DNA from 3 places in the Streptomyces sp. NBC_00259 genome. Region 1 is predicted to be linked to each of the others. Evidence: riboswitches for the same ligand, from Rfam matches in the RefSeq annotation. Region 1 holds a riboswitch; each other region holds the start of a gene.
What was found. Region 1 has a riboswitch for cyclic di-AMP ahead of OG766_RS16520 (M23 family metallopeptidase). Riboswitches for the same ligand answer to the same signal wherever they lie in the genome.
Positions count from the first base shown of each region.

Region 2: another riboswitch for cyclic di-AMP. It lies ahead of OG766_RS14065 (LysM peptidoglycan-binding domain-containing protein); the one in region 1 lies ahead of OG766_RS16520 (M23 family metallopeptidase).
Region 3: another riboswitch for cyclic di-AMP. It lies ahead of OG766_RS31575 (M23 family metallopeptidase); the one in region 1 lies ahead of OG766_RS16520 (M23 family metallopeptidase).

Region 1 covers NZ_CP108080.1:3,701,645-3,707,956, reverse strand. The annotation lists tRNA gene OG766_RS16535 (tRNA-Met) at 89-162, shown strand; gene OG766_RS16530 (MerR family transcriptional regulator) at 344-1,093, shown strand; gene OG766_RS16525 (PP2C family protein-serine/threonine phosphatase) at 1,362-2,504, shown strand; cyclic di-AMP (ydaO/yuaA leader) riboswitch at 2,752-2,887, shown strand; gene OG766_RS16520 (M23 family metallopeptidase) at 2,899-3,945, shown strand; gene OG766_RS16515 (PrsW family intramembrane metalloprotease) at 4,282-5,610, opposite strand; gene trmB (tRNA (guanosine(46)-N7)-methyltransferase TrmB) at 5,749-6,312, opposite strand, start outside.
Region 2 covers NZ_CP108080.1:3,142,567-3,148,878, reverse strand. The annotation lists gene OG766_RS14075 (cytochrome P450 family protein) at 1-668, shown strand, start outside; gene OG766_RS14070 (transglycosylase family protein) at 826-1,770, shown strand; cyclic di-AMP (ydaO/yuaA leader) riboswitch at 2,027-2,191, shown strand; gene OG766_RS14065 (LysM peptidoglycan-binding domain-containing protein) at 2,195-2,857, shown strand; gene eno (phosphopyruvate hydratase) at 3,085-4,365, shown strand; gene OG766_RS14055 (FtsB family cell division protein) at 4,452-4,916, shown strand; gene OG766_RS14050 (DUF501 domain-containing protein) at 4,964-5,542, shown strand; gene OG766_RS14045 (Ppx/GppA phosphatase family protein) at 5,539-6,312, shown strand, end outside.
Region 3 covers NZ_CP108080.1:7,035,384-7,041,695, reverse strand. The annotation lists gene OG766_RS31585 (STM4011 family radical SAM protein) at 1-48, shown strand, start outside; gene OG766_RS31580 (SGNH/GDSL hydrolase family protein) at 72-863, opposite strand; gene OG766_RS31575 (M23 family metallopeptidase) at 1,065-2,078, opposite strand; cyclic di-AMP (ydaO/yuaA leader) riboswitch at 2,083-2,236, opposite strand; gene OG766_RS31570 (alpha-galactosidase) at 2,767-4,863, opposite strand; gene OG766_RS31565 (tyrosine-protein phosphatase) at 5,036-5,851, shown strand; gene OG766_RS31560 (DUF6126 family protein) at 5,875-6,009, opposite strand; gene OG766_RS31555 (helix-turn-helix domain-containing protein) at 6,022-6,312, opposite strand, start outside.

The DNA.
Region 1 (6,312 bases):
CTGGCCTGCAGTTTTCCGCGTTCTGAGGGGCCCGGCGGGAAAAGTGGAGTGGATCTTGCTCCGGATGGCGTAAGGTTGTGTTCACCGACGCGGGGTGGAGCAGCTCGGTAGCTCGCTGGGCTCATAACCCAGAGGTCGCAGGTTCAAATCCTGTCCCCGCTACTGAAGGCCGATGGCCCGGGACCACATGGTCCCGGGTCATCGGTGTTTTCCCGGTTCTCCAGGCTTCCGTGGTGCTTTCCCGGCTTCCGGCGCGGTGCTCTCCCGTCGCCCGCGTTCCGGTGGCCGTCTCCGTCCGCCCGGCCTTGACCTTTACGCAACGTCAAGATTTAGCGTGAGGGCCATGGAGTGGTCCATCCAGGAAATCGCCAAGAAGGCCGGTACGACGAGCCGCACGCTCAGGCACTACGGCGAACTCGGCCTGCTCGCACCCAGCCGCGTCGGCGGCAACGGTTACCGCTACTACGACCAGGACGCCCTGATCCGGCTGCAGCGGATTCTGCTGCTGCGCGAGCTGGGTCTCGGGCTGCCGGCGATCGCGCAGGCCCTGGAGGGGCAGCGGGACACGGCCGCCGCCCTGCGTGCCCATCTGGGGCTGCTGGAGCAGGAGCGGGAGCGCATCGGGCGACAGATCGCCTCGGTGCGGACCACTCTCGACCGCACGGAGAAGGGAGAGGAACTCATGGCGGAAGAAGTCTTCGACGGCTTCGACCACACCCGGTACGAGGAGGAGGTCACCCAGCGCTGGGGCCGCGAGGCGTACGAGAAGGGCGACCGCTGGTGGCGCTCGCTGAGCGCGCAGGAGAAGAAGGCGTTCCAGGACCGTCAGCTCGCGATCGCCCGCGATTTCGGCCAGGCTCTGAAGGACGGGCTCGCGCCGGACAGCGACGAGGTTCAGGCGATCGCGCAGCGGCACTGCGAGTGGCTGTCGGTGACGGCCGCACCGACCAGGTCGTACGTCATCGGGCTCGGTGAGATGTACGTCGCCGATCCGCGCTTCACGGCGAACTACGACCGGCACGGGGACGGAACGGCGGTCTTCGTCCGCGATGCGATCACGATGTACGCGGAGCGCAACCTCAGCGACGACTGAGGCGCGCCACGTGTGGTGGTGTCACCAGGAGGGCCCCCTGGTGGCGTCGGCACGGCCGGACAGCCCGCCGACAGCACGGACAGCGGCATTGGCCACAACGGCGTGGCACAACGGCACGGCACAACGGCACGGCCAGGGGCAAAATGGCACAGCCGCCGGCCCGCTGGTCCGGTTGGCCGATGGCGATTCGTCGTGCGGTGCGGTTACGGCCAGCCTGGAGAGGGCGCGGTACCGTCCGCAGCCGGGCGGACCTGGCAGGAGACCACTGGTGGGGCAACGAGAACGCGACGAACGACCGCGGCGCAACGGTGGCCGCAGGGTCGTCGGAGCGTTGCCGGTGCTGCTGATCGTGACCGGGGTCTTCTTCGATCTGGGCACCCCGGAGTCGTTCACCGCCTCGCCCCTCTTCGCCGCGGCGCCGCTGGTCGCCGCTCCCTTCTTCTCCGCCCTCTACACGCTGCTCACGGGCGTCGCCTCCGTCGCGACGGTGGCAGGACTCCACGCGTACAACAGCAGGACCAGCGAGATCCCGGCCGTGACGGAGCTGCTGACCGTGTTCACGGTCTCCGTGCTGGCCCTCTTCATCAATCAGGTCGTACGCCGCAGCGGCGAGCGCCTCGCGTCGGCGCGGGTCATCGCGGAGGCCGCGCAGCGCGCCGTTCTGCCCACGCCGGACGAACGGATCGGCGGGCTGCTGGTCGCGGCGCGGTACGAGGCGGCGCAGCGGGACGCCTTCATCGGGGGAGACCTGTATGCCGTGCAGGAGACTCCCCACGGGGTGCGGCTGGTCGTCGGCGACGTACGAGGGAAGGGACTGGACGCGGTCGAGGCGGTGGCCGTGGTGCTCGGGGCGTTCCGGGAGGCCGCAGAGCAGGAGTCCTCGCTGGAGGGTGTCGCCCAGCGGCTGGAGCGGGCGCTGGCGCGTGCGGGCACGGGGCGCTCCGGGTTCGACGCGTTCGAGGGTTTCACCACCGCGGTGCTCGCGGAGATCCCGCACGGGAGCGGCCTGGTCAGGATGGTCAACCGGGGTCATCCGCCGCCGCTGCTGCTGGGCGCGGACGGTGGGCTGGACGTGCTGGAGCCGCCCGAGCGCGCCCTGCCGCTCGGCATGGGCGATCTGGACGCGTGGCCGGACCGGGCGTACGAGACCCCCTACCTGCCCGGCGCCACGCTCCTCCTCTATACGGACGGACTGTCGGAGGCGCGTGACAAGCAGGGTGCCTTCTACGATCCGCGCACACGGCTGAGCGGCCGGATCTTTCCCGGGCCGGAGGAGCTGCTGGACGCGGTCGTCGAGGACGTACGGCGGCATACGCGCGGCAGGTCGACGGATGACATGGCGCTGCTCGCGGTCGGGCGGCCGGGGGAGCGCCAGCCGGAGCGGCGCAGGACGATGCCCGTCGTCCCGTGACCCCTGCGGTGGAGGGGGCGCCACGGACCGTGATCGAAGGACACCGCTCCGCATAACATTTGATAGACCGTCAGGAAAGTGGAGTGGATCGAGGGTTGGTCAACTTGCCCGATTCGATCCTCTTGTTGCTGGTAAGTCCAGGCCAACGTCGTTAACGATCAGTGGGAACAGCTTGGAATCCGACCTCGGTGTCTATTAACGTTCGATAACGCAGCGCGGTCGTCCCAGCCGTCGCAAGAGACGGCACCGTGCGCATGCGCCGAATTCCGCAAGGGAACCGGGGAACCACCAATTGGGGTGAATCGGGCACTACGTCGTGCTCGTAGGAGACCTTCCTGCTCCGAACCCGTCAGCTAACCCGGTAGGCGAGAAGGAAGGAAAGGAGCACGCCTCCGTGGCGTCAAACGAGCCTGCCCTCCAGGAGCCTCCCACCACACAGTGGGTCCCCAGCGACCAGTGGACACCGGCCACCGGGGCGGAGGAGTGGAACCCGACCGAGGAATCGGTCCGTCCGGTCCGTGGCAGGCACCGCGTCGTCAAGCAGCGCAACGGACTGGCCCGGAGTTCCACCGTTCTCGGCGTCGGCGTCATAGCCGCGGTCGGCGCGGGTGGCATCGCCACCGCGCAGGACAAGCCGGCCGTCTCCATCTCGCTCCCCGACGCCATCACGGACAACCTCCCGGATCCCGGATCCCTTCCCGGCGTGGGCTCCTTCATGTCGGACGACTCCGACCAGGAGGACGGGAACGACGCGCCGCTCACCGCCTTCGCCGCCTCCCAGACGGCGGCGGACGGCGCCGAGGGCGCCGGTGACGCGGGCGAGGCGCTGCGCGCCCGGATCCTCCAGCAGGCCGATCAGCAGCGGGCCGCTGCCGAGGCCGAGGTGAAGGCGGCCGCCGAGAAGGCCGCCGCGGAGAAGGCAGCCGCCGAGGCGAAGAAGCAGCAGACCGAGGCCGCCGAAGTGGCTGCCGAGGCGAAGGCCGAGGCCGAGGCCGAGGCCGCGCGCAAGGCGGAGGCCGAGCGCCTCGCCAAGCTCGCCGCGAGCTACTCGCTGCCGACCTCGTCGTACACGCTCACCTCCACCTTCGGGCAGTCCGGTTCCATGTGGTCCTCCGGCTACCACACGGGTCTCGACTTCGCGGCCCCGACCGGTACGCCCGTCAAGGCCGTTCACGGCGGGACCATCAAGTCGGCGGGCTGGTCCGGTTCGTACGGCTACCGCATCGTGCTGGAGCTCGAGGACGGCAGCGAGGTCTGGTACTGCCACCTGTCGTCGATGACCGTCGGCGTGGGGCAGAAGGTCTCCACGTCCGAGACCATCGGGCGCGTCGGCGCCACCGGCAACGTCACCGGCCCGCACCTGCACCTGGAGGTGCACACGGCGGGCGGCGACGGCGTGGACCCGGCGGCGTGGCTGCGCGGCAAGGGCCTCTCTGTCTGAGGGCCTTCCGCTGAGGGTCTCTGCGTCCGGGGGTCTGTCCGTCCGAGGGCTTTCCGGCCGAGGACCTCTGCGTCCGGAGGCCTCTCCCTCTGAGGGCCCTTCCGCCTGAAGGCATCTCCCTCTGCGTGCTCCTCCGGGTCGGCTTCCGGCCCGGGGCCGCGGCCCGGTTCCGGTTCTCGCCGGACCGGGCCGCACCCGTGTGCGTACGAGGACGCGTGCTCGTACGCGTGCTCGTCCTCCCCCAAGTCGCCGGCGGCCCTGGCGCACTCCCCCCGACGCCTGGGTCGCCGGTCTGCCCTGCCCGGACGCCATGCCGCGAGGACGGCCCCGAAGGCCCTAGCCGCGATACGGGTTGTAGCCCCCGTAGTCCAGATACGGGGGCGGCTGCCAGACCCGGCCCGTCGCGCGGGCCGCGTACGTCAGGGCCGGGCCCGCCACGTCCCTGCGCTGCCAGAGGTGGTGGAGCAGCTCCTGCTCACGGGCGACGAAGTCCGTGCCCGCCGCGCCCCGATGGGCCCGGTGCCGCAGAAAGGCCAGGGAGGTCGCGAAGACCTCGTACTCGGAGACGGCGCGGGCGGCCTCCCGGCCGTGCGTACGGCCCGCCATGTCGCGGGCCATCGTGCGGGCCCGCATGGACGACAGGGCGTGCGGCTCGGCCGGGGCGAGCCAGCCCGCTGCCGCGTACGCGGGCAGTTCGGCCGCGACCGTGCGCAGTTCGCGCTGCCGGGTCCAGACCGCCAGCCAGGTCAGCAGGCCGAAGGCCGGCACCATGAACGCCGCGTACACGGCGTAGAAGCCCCACGGGCCGAACACCCCTGAGCCGTTCCACAACGCGTGCATGCCGATGGAGAGGACGAGGCCGAGCAGGGGCAGTACGGTCCTGCGGAACTTCCGGCGCTGTGCGCCGGCGGCGGCGAGGCCGAAGCCGATGCCCGTCAGCACGGTGAAGAGCGGATGGGCGAACGGCGACATCACGATCCGTACGAAGAAGGTCGCGGCCGTGACGGAGGCGAAACCGGACGTGCCGATCTGCTGGTCCTCCCCGAAGGCGGTGCCGAGATACAGGATGTTCTCGGTGAAGGCGAAGCCGGTCGCGGTGAAGCCGGCGACGACGACTCCGTCGACGACGCCGGTGAAGTCCCGTCTTCGGAAGAGGAAGATGAGCAGCACGGCCGTCGCCTTGGCGCTCTCCTCGACCACGGGGGCGATGACGGTTGCGCCGATCGTGTCCGCGTGCGAGGGGTCGGCCGTGGCCGTGGCTATCCACTGGGTCGCGAACGAGTTCGCGATGATCGCGACGAGGGCGGCCGCGCAGGCGCCCCAGGCGAAGGCGAAGAGGAGGTTCCGCCAGGGGCCCGGCTCGACGCGGTCCAGCCAGCGGAACGCCGCCATCAGCAGCGGTACCGGCAGCACGGCGAGGCCGAGGCCGACGAGGAAGCCCTCCGTACCGGTCTGTTCGCGCACCAGCGCCAGGATGACCAGACCGGACAGCGCGAGCAGGGTGATCAGGGTCCCGGCGCGCACGGCCTTGCTGCGCCAGAAGTCACGGCGCGGCTTGTACCGCCAGCGCGCACGCTCCGGTACGGCGTCGAACAGCGGCTGTTCGTCGAACGTCGGAACGTCGGGGCGGGCGGCCTGTTGCGGCTGCGGGGACCAGTCGGACACCAGACGACCCTAACGAGCACCACCGACACCGCGCGACGGCGATACCGCCGTTGGGCTTCCTCCGGCCATGGTCCACAGCGTCCGTGCGGCGCCGCCGCCCGGCCCGGCGCGGTCAGCCCGCGCGATCAGCCGGCGCGGTCAGCCCGCGCGGCGGAAGAGCAGGTCGTGCACCACGTGGCCCTTGTCGAGGCCCTGGCCCTCGAAGCGGGTCAGGGGGCGGAACGCCGGACGGGGAGCGTAGCCGCCGGCCGGTTCGGTGTTGTCGAAGTCGGGGTGGGCGGTGAGGACCTCGAGCATCTGCTCGGCGTACGGCTCCCAGTCGGTCGCGCAGTGCAGGACCGCACCCGGCTTCATCCGGCTCGCGGCGAGGGTGAGGAACTCGGGCTGGATCAGCCGGCGCTTGTGGTGGCGCTTCTTGGGCCAGGGGTCCGGGAAGTACACCCGCAGTCCGTCGAGCGCGTCGGGGGCGAGCATCTCGCGCAGCAGGATGATCGCGTCACCGTTGGCCACGCGCACGTTGGTCAGCCCCGCCCGGTCCGCGAGGCCGAGCAGATTGCCCTGGCCGGGCGTGTGGACGTCGACGGCGAGGATGCCGGTGCCGGGGTCGGCCTCGGCCATCCGCGCGGTCGCCTCGCCCATCCCGAAGCCGATCTCCAGGACGACCGGCAGCCCGTCGAACATCTCGCCCAGGTCGAGGGTGCG
Region 2 (6,312 bases), 560 kb from region 1:
AGATGCGCGGCTATCTCGCCGAGCTGATCCACCGTAAGCGGGAGGACCCCGGGGACGACCTGATCTCCGGGCTCATCCGGGCCAGCGACCACGGCGAGCACCTCACGGAGAACGAGGCCGCGGCGATGGCCTTCATCCTCCTCTTCGCCGGCTTCGAGACCACCGTCAACCTGATCGGCAACGGCACCTACGCCCTGCTGCGCGATCCGGAGCAGCGTGCCCGTCTCCAGTCGTCCCTCGCCGCGGGCGACACCGGGCTGCTCGAAACCGGGGTCGAGGAGCTGCTGCGCTACGACGGGCCCGTGGAGCTCGCCACGTGGCGGTTCGCGACCGAGCCGCTCACGCTCGGCGGGCAGGACATCGGCGCCGGCGATCCGGTCCTCGTCGTGCTCGCCGCCGCCGACCGCGACCCCGACCGCTTCCCGGACCCCGACACCCTCGACCTGTCCCGCCGGGACAACCAGCACCTCGGGTACGGGCACGGCATCCACTACTGCCTGGGCGCGCCGCTCGCGCGGCTCGAAGGACAGACCGCGCTCGCGACCCTGCTCACCAGATTGCCCGACTTGCGGCTTGCGGTGGATCCTTCCGATTTGCGGTGGCGCGGGGGGCTCATCATGCGTGGATTGCGCACTCTGCCCGTTGAGTTCACCCCCACCAAGAGCTGACGAGTCGTCAGGACTGTGACTTTCACGTGATCTCCGCTGCACCGACTTGTGACTGACGTTCGAGTGGGGCTACGTTCACCCCGACTCGGGGTCCTCGCTGAATCGGCAGACTCGTGGGACCCGTGGGTTTTCTGTTGTCACATGGAAGGCACACCGCATGCGCTCCGGGAACGGCCGACACCGCCGACCTCGTCAGGCCCCCGCTCTCATCGTCGCGGCAGGGGTGACCGGATCGGCCATCGCCATCCCGCTGCTCGGCGCAGGCGCCGCCTCCGCCGCGGACTCCGCCACCTGGGACCGCGTCGCCGACTGTGAGAGCGGCGGTGTGTGGAGCGCCGACCTCGGCAACGGTTACTACGGCGGCCTGCAGATGTCCCAGGAGACCTGGGAGGCGTACGGCGGTACGGCCTACGCGCCGCGCGCCGACCTCGCAAGCCGCGCCCAGCAGATCACGGTGGCCGAGGCGGTGCTGTCCGCCCAGGGCGACTCCGCCTGGCCGAGCTGCGGGGAGATCACCGGTCTCGTCACCGGCCTCCTGGGGGGCGGCGCCGAGCCCGCCGGCGGGGACGCCTCCGCCACGCCGCAGAACGGTGGCACGAAGAGCCCCTCCTTCGGCGACGGGGCGGGCACGACGCCCGCGCCGGACACCGACACCCCAGCCTCGTCCGGTTCCGGTGCCTCGAACGGTTCGCCGACGGCCGAGAAGCCCGCGGACACCTCGGACGAGCCTTCCGCCCCGGCAGGCTCCGGCAAGGGCGCGGATGCCTCGGGCGGCGAGGACGCAGCCGCGGACACGGGCTCCGGAAAGCACCGCGGTGGCCCCGCCGATGAGGACGAGGCGGGCAATTCGGGCAATGACCGTAATTCCGGTCGTCATGCCTCACGAGATGACGCATCGGCACGAGACGGCGTCGCCGCGGGAGATGAGTACACCGTCCGCCCCGGCGACAACCTGTGGTCGATCGCCGACGTGAACGAGGTGCCCGGCGGGTGGCCCGCCCTCTATGAGGCGAACCAGGAGGTCGTCGGCTCCGACGCCGATCTCATCCTTCCTGGCCAGAGCCTCGATCTGGGCCTGGGGCAGGGGCAGTTGAAGGAGTAGTTCGGGCGCTTATGTCCGGTTCTGCGCAAGTGAGACATGAGTCTCTTCATGTCAACTGGCGCGTCTCGTCGGTCAACTCCGGTCATCGCGCCTCTCACCTGCGAAAACGGACATCTCTCCGCGTCAAATAGGTGTGGTTTCTCCCCGATGTTCGACTTTGAACATCGGGGAGAAGTGCGTTTACGGTCTGAACCGCTCGCAACGCGGGCCCCGACGACCGCACGCCGAATCCTGCCGGCGGCCGCCGGGAACAGTCGTCGCGCAAGCGCCGAAGGCAGGAGCGGGGGACCCAAGGTAAGTGCCGGGCCCGCCCTTTGGGGCGGAACCGGCTTGGGGTGGAGCCGCGCGAACCTCGCGCGGCCGGGCAACTCACATGGCCCGAACCCGACAGCTCACCTCGCAGGCGTCGGTGAGGAGAAGTTCCATGCTGCTTTCCGGCAAGGGCAAGCACCGTCGCCCGTCCAAGGCCACTCGTATCGCCACGCTCGCCGGTGTCACCGGTGCGGCCATCGCCGCCCCGCTGATGGCTTCCGGTACCGCGTCCGCCGCCACCGCCTCCGAGTGGGACGCCGTCGCCCAGTGCGAGTCCGGCGGCAACTGGTCGATCAACACCGGCAACGGCTACTACGGCGGCCTGCAGTTCTCGGCCTCCACCTGGGCCGCGTACGGCGGCACCGCCTACGCCCAGACCGCCGCCCAGGCCTCGAAGGCCCAGCAGATCGAGATAGCCGAGAAGGTCCTCGACGGCCAGGGCAAGGGTGCCTGGCCGCACTGCGGCACGGGCCTGTCCGACGCCGCGTACAACGGTGCCGCCCCGGCTGCCCCCAAGGCCGCCCCGAAGGCCGAGCCCAAGGCCAAGGCCCCCGCCCCGAAGCGCGCCGAGGTCCCGACCACCCGCTCCGAGCGCCCCGCCGCCCCGGTCAAGAAGGGCGACGGCGAGTACACGGTCAAGGCCGGCGACACCCTCAGCAAGATCGCCGAGGCCGAGAAGGTCAAGGGCGGCTGGCAGAAGCTGTTCGCGCTGAACAAGGACATCGTCGAGGACGCGAACGTCATTCACCCCGGCCAGAAGCTCCACCTGAGCTGACGGGTCCGCACCCCCGTCCCCCGGCTCCCCGGCCCGGCGCGCCATCCCCCGTACGCGCCGGGCCGGGGTTTCTGTCTCTTTGTTCCCCTTTTTCGTCCCACGGGGCGGGCAGCGGCAGGCCGATGCCCGTAGGGCGGTTAGGCTCTTGTCGCAAGGCCAAAGAGACCCTGCACTGACCCTGCTCCGCTTGCGTCACATTCAGCGTCACATCCCAGAAGGAGATGCTCGTGCCGTCCATCGACGTCGTCGTAGCCCGGGAAATCCTGGACTCCCGAGGCAACCCCACGGTCGAGGTCGAGGTCGGCCTCGACGACGGCAGCACCGGCCGTGCTGCCGTTCCGTCCGGTGCGTCCACCGGTGCGTTCGAGGCCCTCGAGCTCCGCGACGGTGACCAGAACCGCTACATGGGCAAGGGTGTCGAGAAGGCCGTCCTCGCCGTCATCGAGCAGATCGGCCCGGAGCTCGTCGGGTACGACGCCACCGAGCAGCGCCTGATCGACCAGGCGATGTTCGACCTGGACGCCACCCCGGACAAGTCCTCCCTCGGCGCCAACGCCATCCTCGGTGTCTCCCTCGCCGTCGCGCACGCCGCGTCCGAGGCCTCCGACCTCCCGCTGTTCCGCTACCTCGGCGGCCCGAACGCGCACCTGCTGCCCGTTCCGATGATGAACATCCTGAACGGCGGCTCGCACGCCGACTCCAACGTGGACATCCAGGAGTTCATGATCGCGCCCGTCGGCGCGGAGTCCTTCTCCGAGGCCCTGCGCTGGGGCACCGAGGTCTACCACACCCTCAAGAAGGTGCTGAAGGAGAAGGGCCTGTCGACCGGCCTCGGCGACGAGGGCGGCTTCGCCCCGAACCTCGGCTCCAACCGTGAGGCCCTCGACCTCATCCTCGAGGCCATCAAGCAGGCCGGCTACGCGCCCGGCAAGGACATCGCGCTCGCGCTCGACGTCGCCGCCTCCGAGTTCTACAAGGACGGCTCCTACGAGTTCGAGGGCAAGTCCCGCTCGGCCGCCGAGATGACCGAGTACTACGAGGAGCTCGTCGCCGCCTACCCGCTGGTCTCCATCGAGGACCCGCTGTTCGAGGACGACTGGGCCGGCTGGAAGGTCATCACCGACAAGCTCGGCTCCAAGGTGCAGCTGGTCGGCGACGACCTGTTCGTCACCAACCCGGAGCGCCTCGCCCGCGGCATCGAGGACGGCGCCGCCAACGCGCTCCTGGTCAAGGTCAACCAGATCGGTTCGCTGACCGAGACCCTGGACGCCGTCGAGCTGGCCCAGCGCAGCGGCTTCAAGTGCATGATGTCCCACCGCTCCGGCGAGACCGAGGACGTCACCATCGCCGACCTGGCCGTCGCCACCAACTGCGGCCAGATCAAGACCGGCGCCCCGGCCCGCTCCGAGCGCGTCGCCAAGTACAACCAGCTGCTGCGCATCGAGGAGATCCTCGACGACGCGGCGGAGTACGCCGGCCGCAGCGCGTTCCCGCGCTTCAAGGGCTGAGCCCGCACACCGGTAGATACGTACGTCCCCGCACGCGGTCCCGTACCGTGTGCGGGGACGTACGCACGTAATGGGGAGGCGCACACATGGCCCGGGACCGGTTCTCCACCGCGACCAGGCTGCGGCTGCTCGGCGAGCAGACCGCCGCCCGCGTCTACCGCTCGCAGACCCGTCGCCAGGCCCGGCGCTCGCGGCTCACCGGCCGGGCGGCCTTCCTCGCGCTCGTCGTCTGCTCGATGATCGTCGCGCTCGCGTATCCGATGCGGCAGTACGTGTCGCAGCAGAACGAGATCGCCGAGCAGGAGCGGCTCGCGGCCGCGGCCCGGGAGCGCGTGGAACGGCTGCGCGACGAGAGGGCCCGTCTGAGGGACGACGCGTACGTCATGCGGCTGGCCCGCGAGCACCTGCACATGGTCAGGCCGGGCGAGACCGGCTACATCGTGGTCGATCCGCGGGCCGGCCAGAAGCCCCGGACCGACGAGGACGGGGTCAGCAGGCCCTGGTACTCGAACGTCTGGGACGGTGTCGACCGGGCCGACGCGCCCCGCTAGCCCAGCCCCGGCCAAGCCACAGACCGAACGAAGAGACAGACACATCCATGCAAACGCCCCCGCCGACCACCGAGCACACCCCGCCCACCGCGGCGGACATCGCCGCGTTCCAGGAGCAGCTCGGCCGCCCGCCGCGCGGTCTGCGCGCGATCGCCCACCGCTGCCCGTGCGGCAATCCGGACGTGGTGGAGACGGCGCCGCGGCTGGAGGACGGTACGCCGTTCCCGACGCTGTACTACCTGACGTGCCCGCGTGCGGCCTCGGCCATCGGCACGCTGGAGGCGAACGGCGTCATGAAGGAGATGACCGAGCGCCTGGCGGCCGACCCCGAGCTGGCGGCGGCGTACCGGGCGGCGCACGAGGACTACATCGCGCGCCGTGACGCGATCGAGGAGCTGAAGGGCTTCCCGAGCGCCGGCGGGATGCCGGACCGGGTGAAGTGCCTGCACGTCCTGGTCGGCCACTCGCTGGCGGCCGGCCCCGGGGTGAACCCGCTGGGCGACGAGGCGATCGCGATGCTGCCGGAGTGGTGGGCGAAGGGCCCCTGTGTGAGCCCGGTGACGGACGGGACGCGGGAGTCCGGTGCCGACGGCGGCTCCGGCGACGTCCGGGGGGACGAGCAGTGACCCGGGTCGCCGCCGTCGACTGCGGTACGAACTCGATCCGTCTGCTGATCGCCGACATCGACCCGTCCACCGGTGAACTGACGGAGCTGGACCGGCGGATGACCATCGTCCGGCTCGGTCAGGGCGTCGACCGCACCGGCCGCCTCGCCCCCGAGGCGCTGGAGCGCACCTTCGCCGCCTGCCGGGAGTACGCGGAGATCATGAAGTCCCACGGTGTGGAGAGGATCCGCTTCGTGGCCACCTCCGCCTCCCGGGACGCCGAGAACCGCGACGACTTCGTGAACGGCGTGGTCGGCATCCTCGGCGTCGAGCCCGAGGTGATCAGCGGGGACCAGGAGGCCGAGTTCTCCTTCAACGGCGCCACCAAGGAACTGCCCGGCCACGAGGAGCGGCTGGTCGTGGACATCGGCGGCGGCTCGACCGAGTTCGTCATCGGCCGTGGGCAGGTCGAGGCGGCCCGGTCGGTCGACATCGGCTGCGTACGGCTGACCGAGCGGCACGTCCGCCAGGATCCGCCGTCGTCGGACGAGATCGCGGCGATCCGCGCGGACGTCGAGGCCGCGCTGGACCTCGCCGAGGAGACGGTGCCGATCCGCGAGGCGAGCACTCTGGTCGGCCTGGCCGGCTCGGTGACCACCGTCGCCGGGATCGCGCTCGGTCTCGACGCGTACGACTCCGAGGCCATCCACCACTCCCGGATCTCCCGCGACCAGGTCGCCGGGATCACCCGGCGGCTGCTCGCCTCGACGCACGACGAGCGCGCGGCGATC
Region 3 (6,312 bases), 3.3 Mb from region 1:
GACGTGTTCGCGGGCGGGGTCCTGGAGAGGATCCCCGCCTCCGCGTAGAGACGTGCCCGCAGCGAAGGAACTCAGAGCGGAAGCAGGTCCGGGCGCTTGGGCTCCACATGGTCGCCGGACGATTCGCCCCGGAGCCGACGGCCGATCCACGGCACGAGGTACTCGCGCGCCCATTGGATGTCGTCGCGGCGGACTTCGAGCGTGCCGCGCGGCGGCAGCGGCGGCCACGGCTGGTCCGGGTCCGCGGGCACGTCCACGCCGAGCACCTGGGCGGCGCGCAGTGCCACACGCGTGTGGCCCTCGGCCGAGAGATGCAGCCGGTCGTCGTCCCAGGCACGTCTGTCCTGGACGGACTTGAGCGACCAGAGGTCGAGGACGGGGCAGTCGTAGCGGTCGGCGATGGCGCGGACGTGCGCGGTGTACGTGGCGATCTTGCCGCGCAGATGGCGCAGGACGGGCACGTCGCGGGTGTCGAACCCGGTCGTCACCATGACGGTGCCGACGGAGGTGGCGAGTTCGGCGACCGCCCGTTCGAAGCGCTCCGCGACGTCGTCGGGGTCGGTGCCGGGCCGGATGATGTCGTTGCCGCCCGCGCAGAACGTCACCAGGTCGGGGGCGAGTTCCTTCGCGCGCGGGACCTGTTCCTCGACGATCTGGTCCAGGAGCCTGCCGCGTACGGCGAGATTGGCGTAGCGGAAGGTGTGTTCCGGTACGCGGTCGTCCAGCAGGACCGCGAGGCGGTCCGCCCATCCGACGAACTGTCCGCCGGGTCCCGCGTCTCCGACCCCCTCGGTGAAGCTGTCACCGATCGCCGCGTACGACCCGAATGAGCCCTTTGTTCTTGATCGCGAATCGTCTGCCACGTCGAGCCATCTTTCCCGGTGAGAAGTGACCTACGCCACCGTAGGGAGGGGTTGACGGGGCGTGATATAGACCACCAGGTCAGTTTTCGGCAAAGCGGGAATAGGCGGAGACCCGCGAAAACGCGGGCGTCCGCCGGCCCCTGCGCGGGGCCGACGGACGGAGTCGCGCGGCGTCAGGTTCGGGACGCCGTGTCAGGTGCGTCAGATCGAGACACCGTGCTGGCGCAGGTAGGCCAGCGGGTCGATGTCCGAGCCGTAGCTCGGGCTCGTCCGGATCTCGAAGTGCAGGTGCGGGCCGGAGGAGTTGCCGGTGGAGCCGGACAGCCCGATCTGCTGGCCGCCGGTGACACCGTCGCCGGACGCGACGGAGAGCTGCGAGAGATGGGCGTACTGCGAGTACGTTCCGTCGCCGTGCTTGATGACGACCTCGTTGCCGTACGCACCGCTCCAGCCGGCCGAGACGACGGTGCCCGGGCCGACCGACTTCACGGACGTCCCCGTGGAGGCGACGAAGTCGACACCGGTGTGGTAGCCGCTGGACCACATGGCACCGGCGGTCTTGTACGCGGTGCCGATGCCACTGGTGACCGGGGCGAAGAAGCCCGAGGGCGCGGGGGCCTGGGCAGCGGCCGGAGCGGCCGCGGCACCGGCGGCGCGGTCGGCGGTGCGGGAGGCACGCTCGACGGAAGCGGACGACTTCTCGGCCTTCACGGCCTTCTGGGCCTTCTCCGCCTTCTCGGCCTTGGCGGCGGCCTTGTCGGCGGGCGCCTTCTTGGCCGGGGCCGCGGCCTTCCGCTCGGGCTTCGGCTGGGCCTTCGCCTCACCCTGGGCCGTCGCCTTGCCGCCGAGGACGAGCTTCAGACCCGGGTGGATCAGCGAGGGGTCCGTACCGACGGCGGCGCGGTTGTCGGCGTACAGCTTCTTCCAGCCGCCGCTGACGTTGTGCTCATCGGCGATCTTGGAGAGGTAGTCACCGGCCACGACCGTGTACGGCTTCGGCGCCTTGGGAGCCTGCGGCGCCTGCGGGGTGACGGCCTTGTGAGCGACCGAGGCGACCCGCTCGGGGGCTGCGACGGGCGCGGACTTCTCGGCGGCGTGCGCACCGGCGGCACCCATGAGCGGGAGTGCGATGGCGGCCCCGCCCGTTCCTGCGGCGACGAATCCGCGCGTGAACGGGCTGGTCCTCGGACGGCGATGCTTACCCTTACCGGGCATGGCGAATTCCTCTCCGCCGCCTGCGAGGTGAGCTGTCGGGTTCGGGCTGGAGCTGCCCGGCCGCGCGACTCGCGCGACTTCACCCCAAGCCGTCCGGGGCTCCGGACGGCGTACTACCTGGGTCCCCCGCTCCTGCCACACGTGGGTGGGTGCGATATTCCGGACGGCGGCAGGATTGGGCGTTCCGACCGGATTGCGGTGACCGTAAGCGAGCCGGGTCGAAGTGAACAAGCCGTCTATTCCCCCCGGGAATCCCCCTACCGGATATCAGCGCACATTTCCCGGTCACGCTGCGTGGATTACGGATCTTCGATTTCCCAGGGGACAAGGGGGTCCGGCCGCGGTGCACCACCACAGAACGTCACGGATATGATCCCGCTCACGGGCGGATCCCCATCCCCTATTCAACCGGGGCGCGTTATACAAAAACGCCCAATCCGGACACATCGCTCATTAGCGACGGAATGCATCCAATGGCGCGAGTGGCCGCGAAAAGGCGAGCCCTTTCCGTGTGCGGAACCAATTCCGAACAACAGGTGAATTCAGCAATTCGACCGCCGCTCCCCGGAACTCGCCACGGCGCAGGCCGAGTTGCCCTCGAACCCGGTCGAGGACCTCCGCCCGGCGTCCCGCCAGGCCCGGCGCCACCGTCAGACGGCCCGGCGTTCCGCCGGGCCCGGCGCGATGGTCAGGCCCGGCGGCGCAGGCGGAGGACCATCGCGTCGAGGTCACCCCTCAGGCCGGTGGAGAAGCCGTGATGGAGGAGGACGGCGCCCCGGTGGAGGCGGCCGGTGTCCAGGCACTCGTACTCCGCCGACGGGTCGAGCCCGCGCAGCCGGAGCCGCGGCGGAAGCTCTCCGTGGTGCTGGGACTGCAGCCAGGCCAGTACGACGGCCTCGTCCCCGCGCAGATACTGCACCGCGCTCAGCCCGCCCGCCGGCGGCCGCAGCCGGTACAGCTCGCCGTGCTGGACGACCGGTCTGATCTTCTTGTAGAGCTCCACCCAGTCACGCGCCTCGGTCAGCTCGTCCTCGCTCCATGCGGTGAGGTCGCCGCCGATGCCGAGCACCCCGGCCATGGCGCTCACGAACCGGAAGCGCAGGGTGCTGACCCTTCCGTTGAGCTGGACGTTCGGGCTGTCCGTGACCCATGCGGCCATCACTCTCGCCGGGTGCAGCTGCCCGAAGCCGTGCTGGATGGCGAGCCGGTCCAGCGGGTCGGTGTTGTCGGAGGTCCACACCTGGTCGGTGCGGGAGAGGATCCCCAGGTCGATCCGGCCCCCGCCGCCCGAGCAGCTCTCGAAGGCGACCTCGGGGTGCGCGGCCCGCAGCCGGTCCAGCAGGGCGTAGAGCGCGTGGACGTGCTCGACCCACAGCTTCTGCGGGTACGGCTCCCCGGGCCAGCCCGCGTCCGTGAAGCAGCGGTTGAAGTCCCACTTCACATAGTCGACGGGCGTCGAGGACAGCAGCGTGTCCAGCCGCTCCCAGAGGTACTCCTGGACGTCCCCGCGGGCGAGGTTCAGCACCAGCTGATGACGGAACTCGGTCCGGGTCCGCCCCCGGTGGTGCTGCACCCAGTCCGGGTGCGCCCGGTACAGATCGCTGTCGGCGTTCACCATCTCCGGCTCGACCCAGATCCCGAACGCCATTCCCCGCGCGTGCACCTCGTCGGCGAGCGGCTTCAGCCCCCGGGGGAAGCGGTCGGGATTCGGTGTCCAGTCCCCGAGCCCGGCCCGGTCGCTCGTCCGCCGCCCGAACCACGCGTCGTCCACGACGAAGAGCTCCACCCCCATCCGGGCGGCCCGGGCCGCCAGCGCGCGCTGCTGCTCCTCGGAGATGTCGAAGCCGGTCGCCTCCCAGGAGTTGTAGAGGACCGGGCGCGAGTCCCCGGCCCCGGGAAGGACGTGGGCGAGCTGCCAGGCATGCCAGGACCGGCTCGCGCCGCCGAATCCCCCCTCGCTCCACAGCCCGGCGAACACGGGTGAGACGTACGACTCACCGGGTGCGAGCCGCAGCAGTCCGGAGTCGTCGTGGCCGGCGCCGCCGCTGATCTGCACCTGGCCGTCGGGCAGCTGGTGCACGGCGATGCGCCAGGATCCCGACCAGCCGAGGGCGCAGCCGTACACCTCCCCGGACTCCTCCGTGGCCGTGCCGTCGTCGACGGCGACCCACGGCAGGTGCTGATGCCCGGTGTGACCCCGGCGCGAGCCGATCAGCGTCTCCCCGTACGTGAGCTCGGTCCGTACGAGCCGGGACTCGGCGGCCCATCGGCCGTGCAGCTGGGAGAGCCGGCGGCGCTCGCGCGGCGGCAGCGTCCAGACGGCCGCGTCGGCGCGCAGCAGCTCCAGTGCGGGCCCCTCCCCGACGTGGGTCACCGTGACCCAGCGCTCGATCACATCGGAGTCGTCCCGCATCCGGTAGTGCAGCGTCAGCGCGAGGCCGTGCACGGGGTCGGCGAACCCCAGCCGCAGCTCGTCACCGTCCTCGACGCCGCCGGCGGTGAAGCGCCATTCGGTGCCACGGATCTGAGGGGTACGGACGGACAGCGCGGGCCGGACGAATCGGGGGCCGCCCTCGACGGGATACTCCTCGTGCCCGTCGAGCGGCGACTCGAAGCCCCGTTCGGGCGGAAGCGGGTCGGCGGCGAGCGCCTCGGCGTCGGCCGGGCCGATCCGCGGTCCCCAGTGCAGATGCAGCAGCTCGTCCCGGTCGGTGACGAGCAGCGCATAGCTGCTCGTCAGCCCGGACAGAACCCAGATGCGACCGTCACCAACCGTCTCGATCATCCAGACCCCTCAAATTCGCACACGTCCGCACATCATCGGGCGCAATTCATCAGCAGGGCAACGGCCTTGCGGCCATGGGCCGAAATACTTGCCTGAGGAATCGATGTCGTAGGGTCAGCACCGCGCCCCTTTGTCGGCGAGCAGCGCCGACCGCAGACACGGAGGAGCCCCCGTGACGCAGCAGCTGCCCCAGACCCCGCCGACCGAGCCCGAGCTGTCCGGGGTTCGCAACTTCCGGGACGTGGGCGGACTGCCGACCGTCGACGGGCACCGGACGCGCTACGGACGGCTCTTCCGCAGCGGCCATCTCGCGCACGCGACCGGCAGCGACGCCGCCTTCCTCGGCTCGCTCGGGCTCCACACGGTCTTCGACTTCCGCAATGCGGCGGACCACAGGCTGGAGGGCCCCGACGTCGAGCTGCCGGGGGTGCGCAACGTGAACATCCCGCTGTCCGACCCGGCTGACGGCGCCGAGTTCTGGCGGATGGTCCGCGACGGTGATCTCGACCAGCTGAAGACGATCCTCGCCGACGGCAAGGCCGCCGGCCGGATGACCGCCTCCTACCGCACGATCATCAAGGAGCGCACCGCCGAGCACAGCCGCGTGCTGCACGCGCTGGCGCAGGACAGCGTGCCGGCGCTGATGCACTGTGCGGCGGGCAAGGACCGGGCGGGCCTGTCGATCGCGATCTCGCTGCTGGCCGTGGGTGTCGAGCGTGAGGCGATCGAGGCCGACTACCTCAAGTCGAACGACCCGCACCGGCGCTACAAGGTGCGCCGCAGCGACACCTCACCGGCCGGGATGTCGCCGGAGGTGATGGAGCTGCTCAGCCCGCTGTTCGACGCCCGGGCCGAGTATCTGGCGGCGGCGTTCGCGACCATGGACGAGGTCTGGGGCGGTACCGAGCGCTACCTCTCCGAGGGACTGAAGCTCGCACCCGAGACGCGTGAGCGGCTGCGTGAGCGGCTGCTCGACGGCTCGGTCTGAGGCCCGCCCGGTGTCGGTCCGGGTCACTCGCCGCCGACGGTGAACAGCAGATAGAGGAAGGCCGCGAACAGATGGCCCGCCACGAGGTAGGCGAAGAGTCGGACGACCAGTCCGACCGGGAACTTCGTCTCCTGGTTCGATGAGGTCTTCTCGGACATGACGCGTCTCCTCTAGGCGTGCGGGTGGGCATGCGGGTCGGGGCTCTGCAGCAGCGTGTGGACGAAGAGCAGCTCGGCCCCCTCATGGGTGGCGGCGGCGATGCGGTGCGGGGTGAGGGAGTCGAAGTGGGCGCTGTCCCCCGGCTCCAGCTCGTGGACGGTGTCGCCGAGGCCGAGCCGCAGCCGCCCTTCGAGTACGTGGAGCCACTCCTCGCCCGGATGGACCCGCACCAGATCGCCCTGGGCGCCGTACGGGACGTGCACCCGCAGGGCCTGCATGGCCCGCCCGCGGCCCCCGGCCTG